DNA from 2 places in the Brevundimonas sp. NPDC055311 genome. Region 2 is predicted to be linked to the other one. Evidence: riboswitches for the same ligand, from Rfam matches in the RefSeq annotation. Region 2 holds a riboswitch; the other holds the start of a gene.
What was found. Region 2 has a riboswitch for glycine ahead of gcvT (glycine cleavage system aminomethyltransferase GcvT). Riboswitches for the same ligand answer to the same signal wherever they lie in the genome.
Positions count from the first base shown of each region.

Region 1: linked by a shared signal. The riboswitch ahead of ACWIDZ_RS11380 (TonB-dependent receptor domain-containing protein) and the one ahead of gcvT (glycine cleavage system aminomethyltransferase GcvT) in region 2 are both predicted to bind glycine.

Region 1 is NZ_JBSHMV010000003.1:76,093-80,736, forward strand. It holds gene ACWIDZ_RS11365 (sensor histidine kinase N-terminal domain-containing protein) at 1-234, opposite strand, end outside; gene ACWIDZ_RS11370 (response regulator) at 234-953, opposite strand; gene ACWIDZ_RS11375 (ABC transporter substrate-binding protein) at 974-2,047, shown strand; glycine riboswitch at 2,267-2,351, shown strand; glycine riboswitch at 2,356-2,436, shown strand; gene ACWIDZ_RS11380 (TonB-dependent receptor domain-containing protein) at 2,588-4,644, shown strand, end outside.
Region 2 is NZ_JBSHMV010000002.1:810,139-814,782, forward strand. It holds gene gcvPA (aminomethyl-transferring glycine dehydrogenase subunit GcvPA) at 1-223, opposite strand, end outside; gene gcvH (glycine cleavage system protein GcvH) at 342-707, opposite strand; gene gcvT (glycine cleavage system aminomethyltransferase GcvT) at 841-1,950, opposite strand; glycine riboswitch at 2,111-2,207, opposite strand; gene ACWIDZ_RS09700 (class 1 fructose-bisphosphatase) at 2,323-3,291, shown strand; gene pncA (bifunctional nicotinamidase/pyrazinamidase) at 3,296-3,928, shown strand; gene ACWIDZ_RS09710 (adenosine deaminase) at 4,100-4,644, opposite strand, start outside.

The sequences.
Region 1 (4,644 bases), on a different contig from region 2:
CAAGGCCAACGACCACGGCTCGACTTCCGCGATCACCTCGCCGTTCTCAAGCGTGACGCTTTCGAGGATGGTCTGCATGGCGCCTGCGAGCAGGCGGTCCGCAGTTCGTTCGACCACGCGATGGGTCGTCCACATGCCAATGGCGAGAAATAGAACCGCAAAGGCCGTCAGGGGGGCGATCTGCGCCAGGAACAGACGACTGATCAGGCTGTGATGCTTGAGAGATCTGGCCATCAGAGATCGAGGCGATACCCGCGACCGCGGATATTGACCACGGCGGGTCCGTCGGGCTGCAATTTGCGGCGCAGACGTCCGATATGCACTTCTAAAGCATTGGGCGAGGGCGCCTCGTCCTGGGGAAAGACCTCCGCCGCAAGCATGTCCCTGTCCACGACCTGGCCGACGCGGGAAGCCAATACCCGCAACGCCGCCCATTCGCGGGGACGCAAGGCCAGGTCGCGGTCGCCGACCATGACGCGTCCGGCTTCCCAGTCACAGGTCATGGCGCCGATCATGACGGTCTCTGCGGTTCGTCCTTGGCGACGGCGTGCGATGGCCCGCAGCCGCGCCGCCAATTCGGCGGGGGCGAAGGGTTTCACCAGATAGTCGTCAGCCCCCAGATCCAATCCCGCCACCCTCTCGGTCAGCCCGTCGCGCGCCGTTAACATCAGCACGGGCGTGGTCGAGCCCCGGCGTCGGAGCGCGCTCAAGACCTCGAAGCCGTCGATATCGGGCAGGCCGATGTCCAGAACGGCCGCGTCGAAACCCCCGTTCGCCTCCAGGGTCAGGGCTTCAGCGCCATACTCGGTGCAGCAGGCGGTGAAGCCGGCGGCTTCCAGACTGGCCTTGAGAGAATGCCTGAGCGCCTTGTCATCTTCGACGACCAGTATTTTCATGGCGACCGGCTGGGTGGGAGGGAGTGACTTTGCGGAACCTAAAGCGGCGCGCCGCAAAGTGGAACTGGCCGGCGAGCTTGATACGACTTCTCGTCGTGCTGGCGGTCGCGGCGACCGCGACCTGCGTTCGCGAACCGAACGGGCCTGCCACAGATCCGCTGACCCGCTGGAGGGCGCAGCGCGAAGGGTGCCTGGTCGTCTATACGAACACCAGCATGATGCAGCCGGTCATCGACGCTTTTCAGGACCGATGGCCGATGATCAAGGTGCAGGTCGTGGATCGCAACTCGTCCCTGATCGCTGAGGAGGTGAAGGCGACGGCGGATGCAGGGCGACCGGGGGTCGATCTCGTTTGGTCCTCGGCGATGGATCAGCAGATCAAGCTGGTCAATGACGGCTACGCCCAGACCTATCGCTCACCGCATCGTCGCAGTCTTCCCGACGGCGCCATATGGCGGAGTCAGGGCTTTGGCCTGACCGCCGACCCGATCGTTTTCGTCTACAACCGTCGATTGTTGCCTGCGGACGCGGCGCCACGTAGTCACGCGGAGCTTCTGCGTCTTCTGAGCACGAAGCCCGAGGTGTTCGCCGGGCGGACCACCCTATATGACGTCGAGCGCAGCGCTGTCGGCATGATGTTGTTGTCTGCGGATATCCAGGCCTATCCAGACGCTTGGCGGTTGATGGAGGCCTTGGGCCGTACGGCGCCTCGCCTTGATACATCGGGGCATAGAATGCTGGGCCAGATCGCCGACGGCCGGAAGGTGTTCGCTTATAACGTCAATCGCTCCTTCGCGGTCGGCTTTGCTGCGGATCATGACGAGGTGGCGGTGATCGTGCCGTCGGACTATCGACTGTCTGTGTCGCGCGTCGCCTTTATTCCGCGCAACGCCAGCCACCCGGCGGCGGCGCGGCTGTTTCTGGACTTCCTTCTGTCGCGTGAAGGCCAGGAACTCATCAGCCGGACCGGCGCGGGCCCCGTTCGTGTGGATATGGCGGATGTCGCCGCTTCTCACGGGCTGAGGTCCATCCGTGTCGGTCCTGGTCTTCTGGCCAACCTCGATCAGTTACGACGTCGGCGCTTGATCGCCCAGTGGCGGACAGCGATGGTCGGAGCGGAACAGGCGCCAGACGATCCCTTCGCGCCATGATGGGCGATCGCGCAATCCTGTGGATAACTCTCGCGCGCGGTTGCTGACATCTTCCTGTCACCTTTCTGACACCGCGCCGCTAGGCGGCCCGCGCCTCGCCGCACGATTAGGTCGAGCAAGGACAATCTTAGCGTATGCTTGCGTAGTATATGCAAACTAAGCAATAAAATTGCCAAAAATGTCGATTTGACAGGCTTTGTGAGGCGGTTTCCTACTGGTTTTTGCAGCGCGGGAGAGATCGAACTCCGACGCCGAAGGCGCAACCGCCCCGGAAACGCTCAGGCAAAAGGACCGTGCTGCGCGGGAAACGCTGGAGAGAAGGCGGCCTTCGGGTGCGCCTCGCCGAAGGAGCAAGGGGCGACCCGAAACTCTCAGGCCCGATGACAGCGGGGGCGGTCAAAAGGCGCGTCAGTCGCCGCTGGTCTCTTGTCCTTGGGAGGGGACGCCGTCGCCATGAGGAACTTCGACTTGTCCAAATTCAATACTCGTTTGACCGGATGCAGCAGCGTCCTGGCGCTTCTCGCGTGCGCCGGCGGCGCCATGGCCCAGGATGTCCCTGTGGACGAAGGGCCCTCGGCGGTCGATGAGATCGTCGTCACCGCCTCGCGGATTGATCGCGCCGGGTTCGAGGCGCCGACGCCGACCGTGCGTCTGACGGCCGAAGATCTGTCGGTCGGCGCACGTCCGAACATTGCAGCGGCCCTTAACGACATGCCGCAGTTTCGCGCGACTTCGTCGCCGCAGACCACCGGCACCAACACGGGCGCAGGCAACGCGCCGGTCGATCTGCGCGGCCTGGGCATCAGCCGCACCCTGGTGCTGATCGACGGCCGCCGTGTGTCGAGCGAGAATGACCTGAACAGCATTCCGTCGATTCTGGTGCGCAGCGCGGATGTGGTCACTGGCGGCGCTTCAGCGGCTTGGGGCTCGGGCGCCGTCGCGGGCGTGGTCAACATCGGTATCGATCGTCGGTTCACCGGCGCCAAGATCGGCGCGGAATACGGCATCTCCTCCTTCGACGACGCGGAGCAGAAGCGTTTTGAGGCGGCCTGGGGGACGGATTTCCTGGAGGGCCGGGGCCACTTCGTCATCGGCGCAGAATACCTCGACAATGAAGGCGTGGTGCCGAAGACCTCACGCCCGCGCATCGGTCGCTGGGGGCAGGTGTCGACCAATGACGGCACCGGTCGTTTCGTCACCGTGCCGGACGTCGGCTTCGCCAACGCCGCCTATGGGGGGCTGATCATGTCGGGCGTGCTGTCGGGCAAGGCCTTCAATCCTGACGGTTCGTTGCGCGACTTCGATTTCGGCCAGCAGGTCGGGACGTCGACCGTGGGCGGCGAAGGGCCGTCCAACGACGATCTCAGCCCTCTGGTCACGCCCCAGCAGCGCTTCGTCGCCATGGCCAGCGCCACCTATGACGTGACGGACACCCTGCGTTTCACCGCCGATATTCGTCACGCCAAGATGTGGAACGACTACATCTGGTTCGGCGACCATAACCGCGGCGATCTGCAGATCAGCATCGACAACGCCTTTCTGCCGACGGCGGTGCGTGACGCCATGACGGCGGCGGGTGAGACCAGCTTCACGATGGGCCGCTTCAACGCCGAGACCTATCCGCGGATCGACTTCGAACGCGTCACGACGCAGGCCACCCTGGCGCTGGATGGTGAACTGGGCGGCGGCGCCTGGCGCTGGGGCGCCTACTACAGCCATGGAGAGTTCGAGAACAACATCGACACTCCCGGCTTCCTGCTGAGGACGGAATACGCCCAGGCGGTGGACTCGGTGCTGGATCCGGCGACGGGGCAGGCGATCTGCCGCGTCTCCCTGACCAACGCCAACTCGGGCTGCGTGCCGATAAACCTGTTCGGTCTGGGCGCGCCCAGCCAGGCGGCCATGGACTATGTGACCGGCACGCCGCAGCAGCGTTCGACCACCAAGCTGGATGTCGGGGGGATCAGTCTGCGCGGCGAGCCCTTCACCCTGCCGGCCGGTGATGTCTCGGTCGCCTTCGGCGTCGAGGCGCGCAAGGAGTCGATCGACCAGACCGTCGGCGAACTGGACGCGGCCAAGGCTTTCCGGACCTTCAGCTTCTCGGCCATGTCGGGCGAGTTCTCGGTCAAGGAAGCCTTCGCCGAAGTTCTGGTCCCGGTCGTTCGTGACCTGCCCGTTCTGAACAATCTGGAGTTCAACGCGGCGGCGCGCATTTCCGATTACGACACGACCGGCTCGATCTGGTCCTGGAAGGTGGGGGCGACCAATGAGTTCTTCCCCGGTTTCCGAGGCCGCATCACCCAGTCGCGCGACATCCGTTCGGCGAATCTGTCGGAGCTCTACACCCAGACGACGACCGGCTATAACAACATCAACGATCCGGCCAAGAACCAGACCGTCTATGTGCTGAACAACGGCGGCGGCAATCCGGATCTGACGCCAGAGACGGCCGACACCCTGACGATCGGCGTCACCTATGCGCCGCCGTCGATCCCCGGCCTGAACATGTCGCTCGACTACTACAACATCAAGATCGACGACGTGATCACCACCATCGCGCCGCAGGACCTCGTGAACCGCTGCTTCAACGGCAACAC
Region 2 (4,644 bases):
CGGCGCCGCAGAAGAAGGGCACGGCGCCCGCCGTGGCGTTCTTGCTCGCCATGGCCGAGAGGGCGCGTTCGACCTCCAGCTCGCCCGCCACGCGGGGCAGGTCTACGAAGCCGTCGCGGCGCGCGGCCTGCGGCACGTCGATGAACAGGTCGTCGATGGATTTGGCGCCGATGGCGGCCAGCATGGCCTCACGGTCGTCGGGCGTCAGGGGGAGGTAGCGCATTCTATATTCCGCTCATCCCCGCGGAAGCGGGGACCCAGGTTTAAGCTTCAAACACCGCTGCTTGACCCCAAGGAACTGGGTCCCCGCTTCCGCGGGGATGAGCGGAGAGGGGAGACCTTTAGAGGGTGGTCAGGTAGGCGTCGTAGGCGGCCTGATCCATCAGGCCGTCCAGCACCGAGGCGTCGGACACCTTGATCTTGGCGAACCAGCCTTCGCCTTCGGGATCGGCGTTGACGGTTTCCGGGGCGTCGGCCAGGGCGGCGTTGCCCTCGATCACTTTGCCCGCGATGGGGGCGTAGACGTCCGAGGCGGCCTTGACCGATTCCACGACGGCGAAGCTGTCGCCGACCGAGACGGTCTTGCCGGCTTCCGGCGTCTCGACGAACACCACGTCGCCCAGGGCGTCAGCGGCGTGCTTGGAGATGCCGACCGTTGCGACGTCGCCGTCGAGGCGAACCCATTCGTGATCCTTGGTGAACTTCATCTTGGTCTTCCCTTTTGTCGTCATCCTCGGGCTTGACCCGAGGATCGAGCCCTGGAGCGGGCGGTTGGTCTAGAACTTCCAGCGTCGAGCGGCGGGCCGCCCGGCCCTCGGGTCAAGCCCGAGGGTGACGGTCTTATTTCGGCTTGCGGTAGTAGCGGGTCGCCACGAAAGGCGTGGCGACGACTTCGGCGGCGGCCGGGCGGCCGCGCACCAGAACCTTCAGTTCCGCGCCCAGCTCGGCGAAGGCCGGCGGCACATAGCCCATGGCGATGTTGTGTCCCAGCGTCGGCGAGGGGCCGCCCGAGGTGACCTTGCCGATCACGGCGCCGTCCATGTCGGCGATCTCGGCGCCTTCGCGGGCGGGAGCGCCTTCCTTGACGTGCAGGCCGACGCGGACGCGGGCCGGGCCGTCGGCCAGTTGTTTCAGAATGGTCTCGGCGCCGGCGAAGTCGGCGCGTTCCTTGCGCGACTTGGACAGGGCGAAGGTCAGCCCCGCCTCGACCGGGGTGATCGTTGCGTCGACATCGTGGCCGTGCAGCGGCAGACCGGCTTCCAGACGCAAGGAGTCGCGCGCGCCCAGGCCGACCGGCTTCACCCGCGCGTCCGACAGCAGCAGGCCCCACACGCGCTCTGCGGCGGCGGCCGGAACTGAAATCTCATAGCCGTCCTCACCGGTATAGCCCGAGCGCGAGACGATGCAGTCCTCGTCGAACAGGCGGATAGCGCGGCAGTCCATGAAGCCCATGTCGGCCAGTTCCGCCGAATGGGCGGCCATGACCTCGGCCGCTTCAGGCCCCTGGATGGCCAGCAGGGCGCGGTCCAGCACCTCCAGCTTGGCGTCGCCCGACAGATGGGCGTTCAGGAAGGCGAAGTCCGCATCCTTGTTGCCCGCGTTGACGACGATGTAGAGGCCGTCCTCGAAAGGCTTGCCCGCCATCAGATCGTCCATGACGCCGCCCTGTTCGTTCAGCAGCAGGGTGTATTTCTGCTTGCCGGGCTTCACGATCGCATAGTCGCCGGGGACGAAGCGCTCGAACTGCGCGATGGCGTCGGCGCCGGTGATGCGCGCCTGGCCCATGTGGGAGACATCGAACAGGCCGGCGTGCTCGCGGGTCCAGCGGTGCTCGGCCAGCACGCCTTCATACTGGACCGGCATGTCATAGCCGCCGAAGCCGACCATGCGGGCGCCAAGCGCGCGGTGCGCGGCGTTGAGGGGGGTAGTCTTAAGGGCCTGATCGCTCATGGCGTCGCCTCCGGGTCGCAGGTTGCGGCGATAGCTTCGCCGTCGTTGCGCCCCCGCTGTCCTGAAGCCTGAGAGATTCCGACCGTTCCCGAAAAGGTTCGGCCTTGCTCCGTCGGCGCGCGTCGGGACCCTCCGTCCTTCGGCGACTTTCCAGCGTCCGTGCGCTTTCGCGGTCCTTTTGCCTGAGCGTTTCCGGGGCGGTTGCGCCTTCGGCTCCGGGCGCCGCGAACGGACCCGATCTCTCCCGCGAGAGCGTTCGACCTAAGGCCTCGACTCCGGCGCAGAGTCAAGCGGCGCCGGACTTGCCGCCGTCGATCCTAAGGGCCATGAGGGGGCGGAACCGCGCTTCGCCCACAGGATTTGAAGGACGTCATGACCGCCCGCACCGATCTCGCCGCCCACCTCGCTTCCCTCGACCTGCCGCAGGGTCTGGTCGAGACGCTGACTACGGCGGCCGCCGCCTGCGTCGAGATCCGCCAGGTGGTGGCGGGCGGCGCCCTGGTCGGCGCCCTGGGCGCGTCGGGCGCCGTCAATGTGCAGGACGAAGAGCAGAAGAAGCTGGACGTCATCGCCGACGATCTGCTGACCGAGGCCCTGCTGGCCTGCCCGGCCGTGGCGGGGGTGGCGTCCGAGGAAAAGGCTGCGATGCAGCCCTCGGCGAACGCGGCGGGCGAATATCTGGTGCTGTTCGATCCGCTGGACGGCTCGTCCAATATCGACATCAATGCGCCGGTCGGCACCATCGTCTCGGTGCTGAAGGCGCCGTCGGTCCAGCCGAGCGAGGCCGACTTCCTGCAATCGGGCCGCCATCAGGTCGCGGCGCTTTATGCCGTCTACGCCGGTCAGGCCATGCTGGTGCTGACGACGGGCAAAGGCGTGGCGGGCTTCACCCTGGCGCCGGACGGCCGGTGGCTGATGACGCATGAGAACGTGCGCATTCCGGCCGATACGAAAGAGTTCGCCATCAACATGTCGAACCAGCGCCACTGGGCCGAGAGCGTCCAGCGCTATGTCGACGGCTGCCTGAAGGGCGCCGACGGCCCGCGCGGCAAGAACTTCAACATGCGCTGGGTCGCCGCCATGGTGGCTGACGTGCACCGCATCCTGATGCGCGGCGGCGTCTTCCTCTATCCGTGGGACAAGCGCGAGCCGAACAAGCCGGGCAAGCTGCGCCTGATGTATGAGGGCAACCCCATGTCCTTCCTGGTCGAACAGGCGGGCGGCAAATCCACCACCGACGGCAAACAGGCCATCATGGACGTGACCCCGACCGAGCTGCACCAACGGGTGCCGGTCGTCCTCGGCTCGGCCAACGAAGTCGACCAGATCGCGGCGGCCTGACGCCATGCAGATCGCCGCCACAGATGCGCTCCTTGTCATCGACGCCCAGAACGATTTCTGCGAGGGCGGCGCCCTGGCGGTTCAGGGCGGGGCGGCGATCATGCCCCTGATCAATCGGCTGGCCGAGCGGTTCGCCACCGTCGTCGCCACCCAGGACTGGCACACGCCGGACCAGATCAGCTTCGCCTCCAACCACGCGGGCGCGGCGCCCTTCACGCAGATCGAGGTGGCCTATGGCCCCCAGATGCTGTGGCCGGATCATTGCGTGCAGGGCACGCCGGGGGCGGATTTCCACCCCGACGCGGCGCCTGCCGTGACCAAGGCGCTGGCCGTGGTCCGCAAGGGCTACAACCCGGCGGTCGATTCCTATTCCGGCTTCTATGAGAACGACCACAGGACGGCGACGGGTCTGGCGGGCCTGCTGCGCGATCTGGGGGTGAAGCGCATCTTCCTGTGCGGCCTGGCCTATGACTACTGCGTGCGCTTCACCGCCGAGGACGCGGTGCGCGAGGGCTTTGAGGCCGTGGTCATCGAAGACGCCTGTCGCGCCATCGCCCCGGACACGGCGACGGCGGCCAAGGCCGGGTTTGCGACGCTGGGCGTGGCGGAGATCGAGGCGGCGTCGCTCCTCGGCTGACCACTCCCTTCGTCATCCTCCGGCAAGCCGCGCAGCGGTGCAGACCGGGGGACCCAGCGGCGCCGAAGGCGATCTTCGCCGCGAGCACCAGCGCGTGGTTGTTTCGCGCTCACGTGCGCCGCTGGGTCCCCCGGTCTCGCTCCGCTCGCCGGAGGATGACGAAGGTAGGGCTCAGTTCGCCGCCGCGTAGGCCTCGACCTCGGCGATCCGTGCGGCCTTGTCGGCGTCGCTGAGGAAGCTGCCCTCGAAGCTGTTCTTCGCCAGTTGCACGACCTGTTCGCGTGTGAGGCCGACCGCCTTGGCCAGTTCGATATAGTTCGCGTTCACATAGCCGCCGAAATAGGACGGATCGTCCGAGTTCAGGGTGACGTGCAGGCCCCGACGCAGCATCTCGGGGACCGGGTGGTCCTTCAGATCCCTGACCACGCGCAGCTTCAGGTTCGACAGGGGGCAGACGGTCAGCGTCATCTGCTCGGCGGCCAGACGGGCGATCAGGGCCTCGTCCTCCATCGAGCGGTTGCCGTGGTCCATGCGGTCGATGTGCAGCAGGTCCAGGGCCTCGCGCACGTATTCGGGCGGACCTTCCTCGCCGGCGTGGGCGCACAGCTTCAGGCCCAGGTCGCGCGCGGCGGCGAAGACGCGCTGGAATTTCGACGGCGGGTGACCGACCTCGGACGAATCCAGTCCGACGCCGATGAAGTGATGAAGATAGGGCT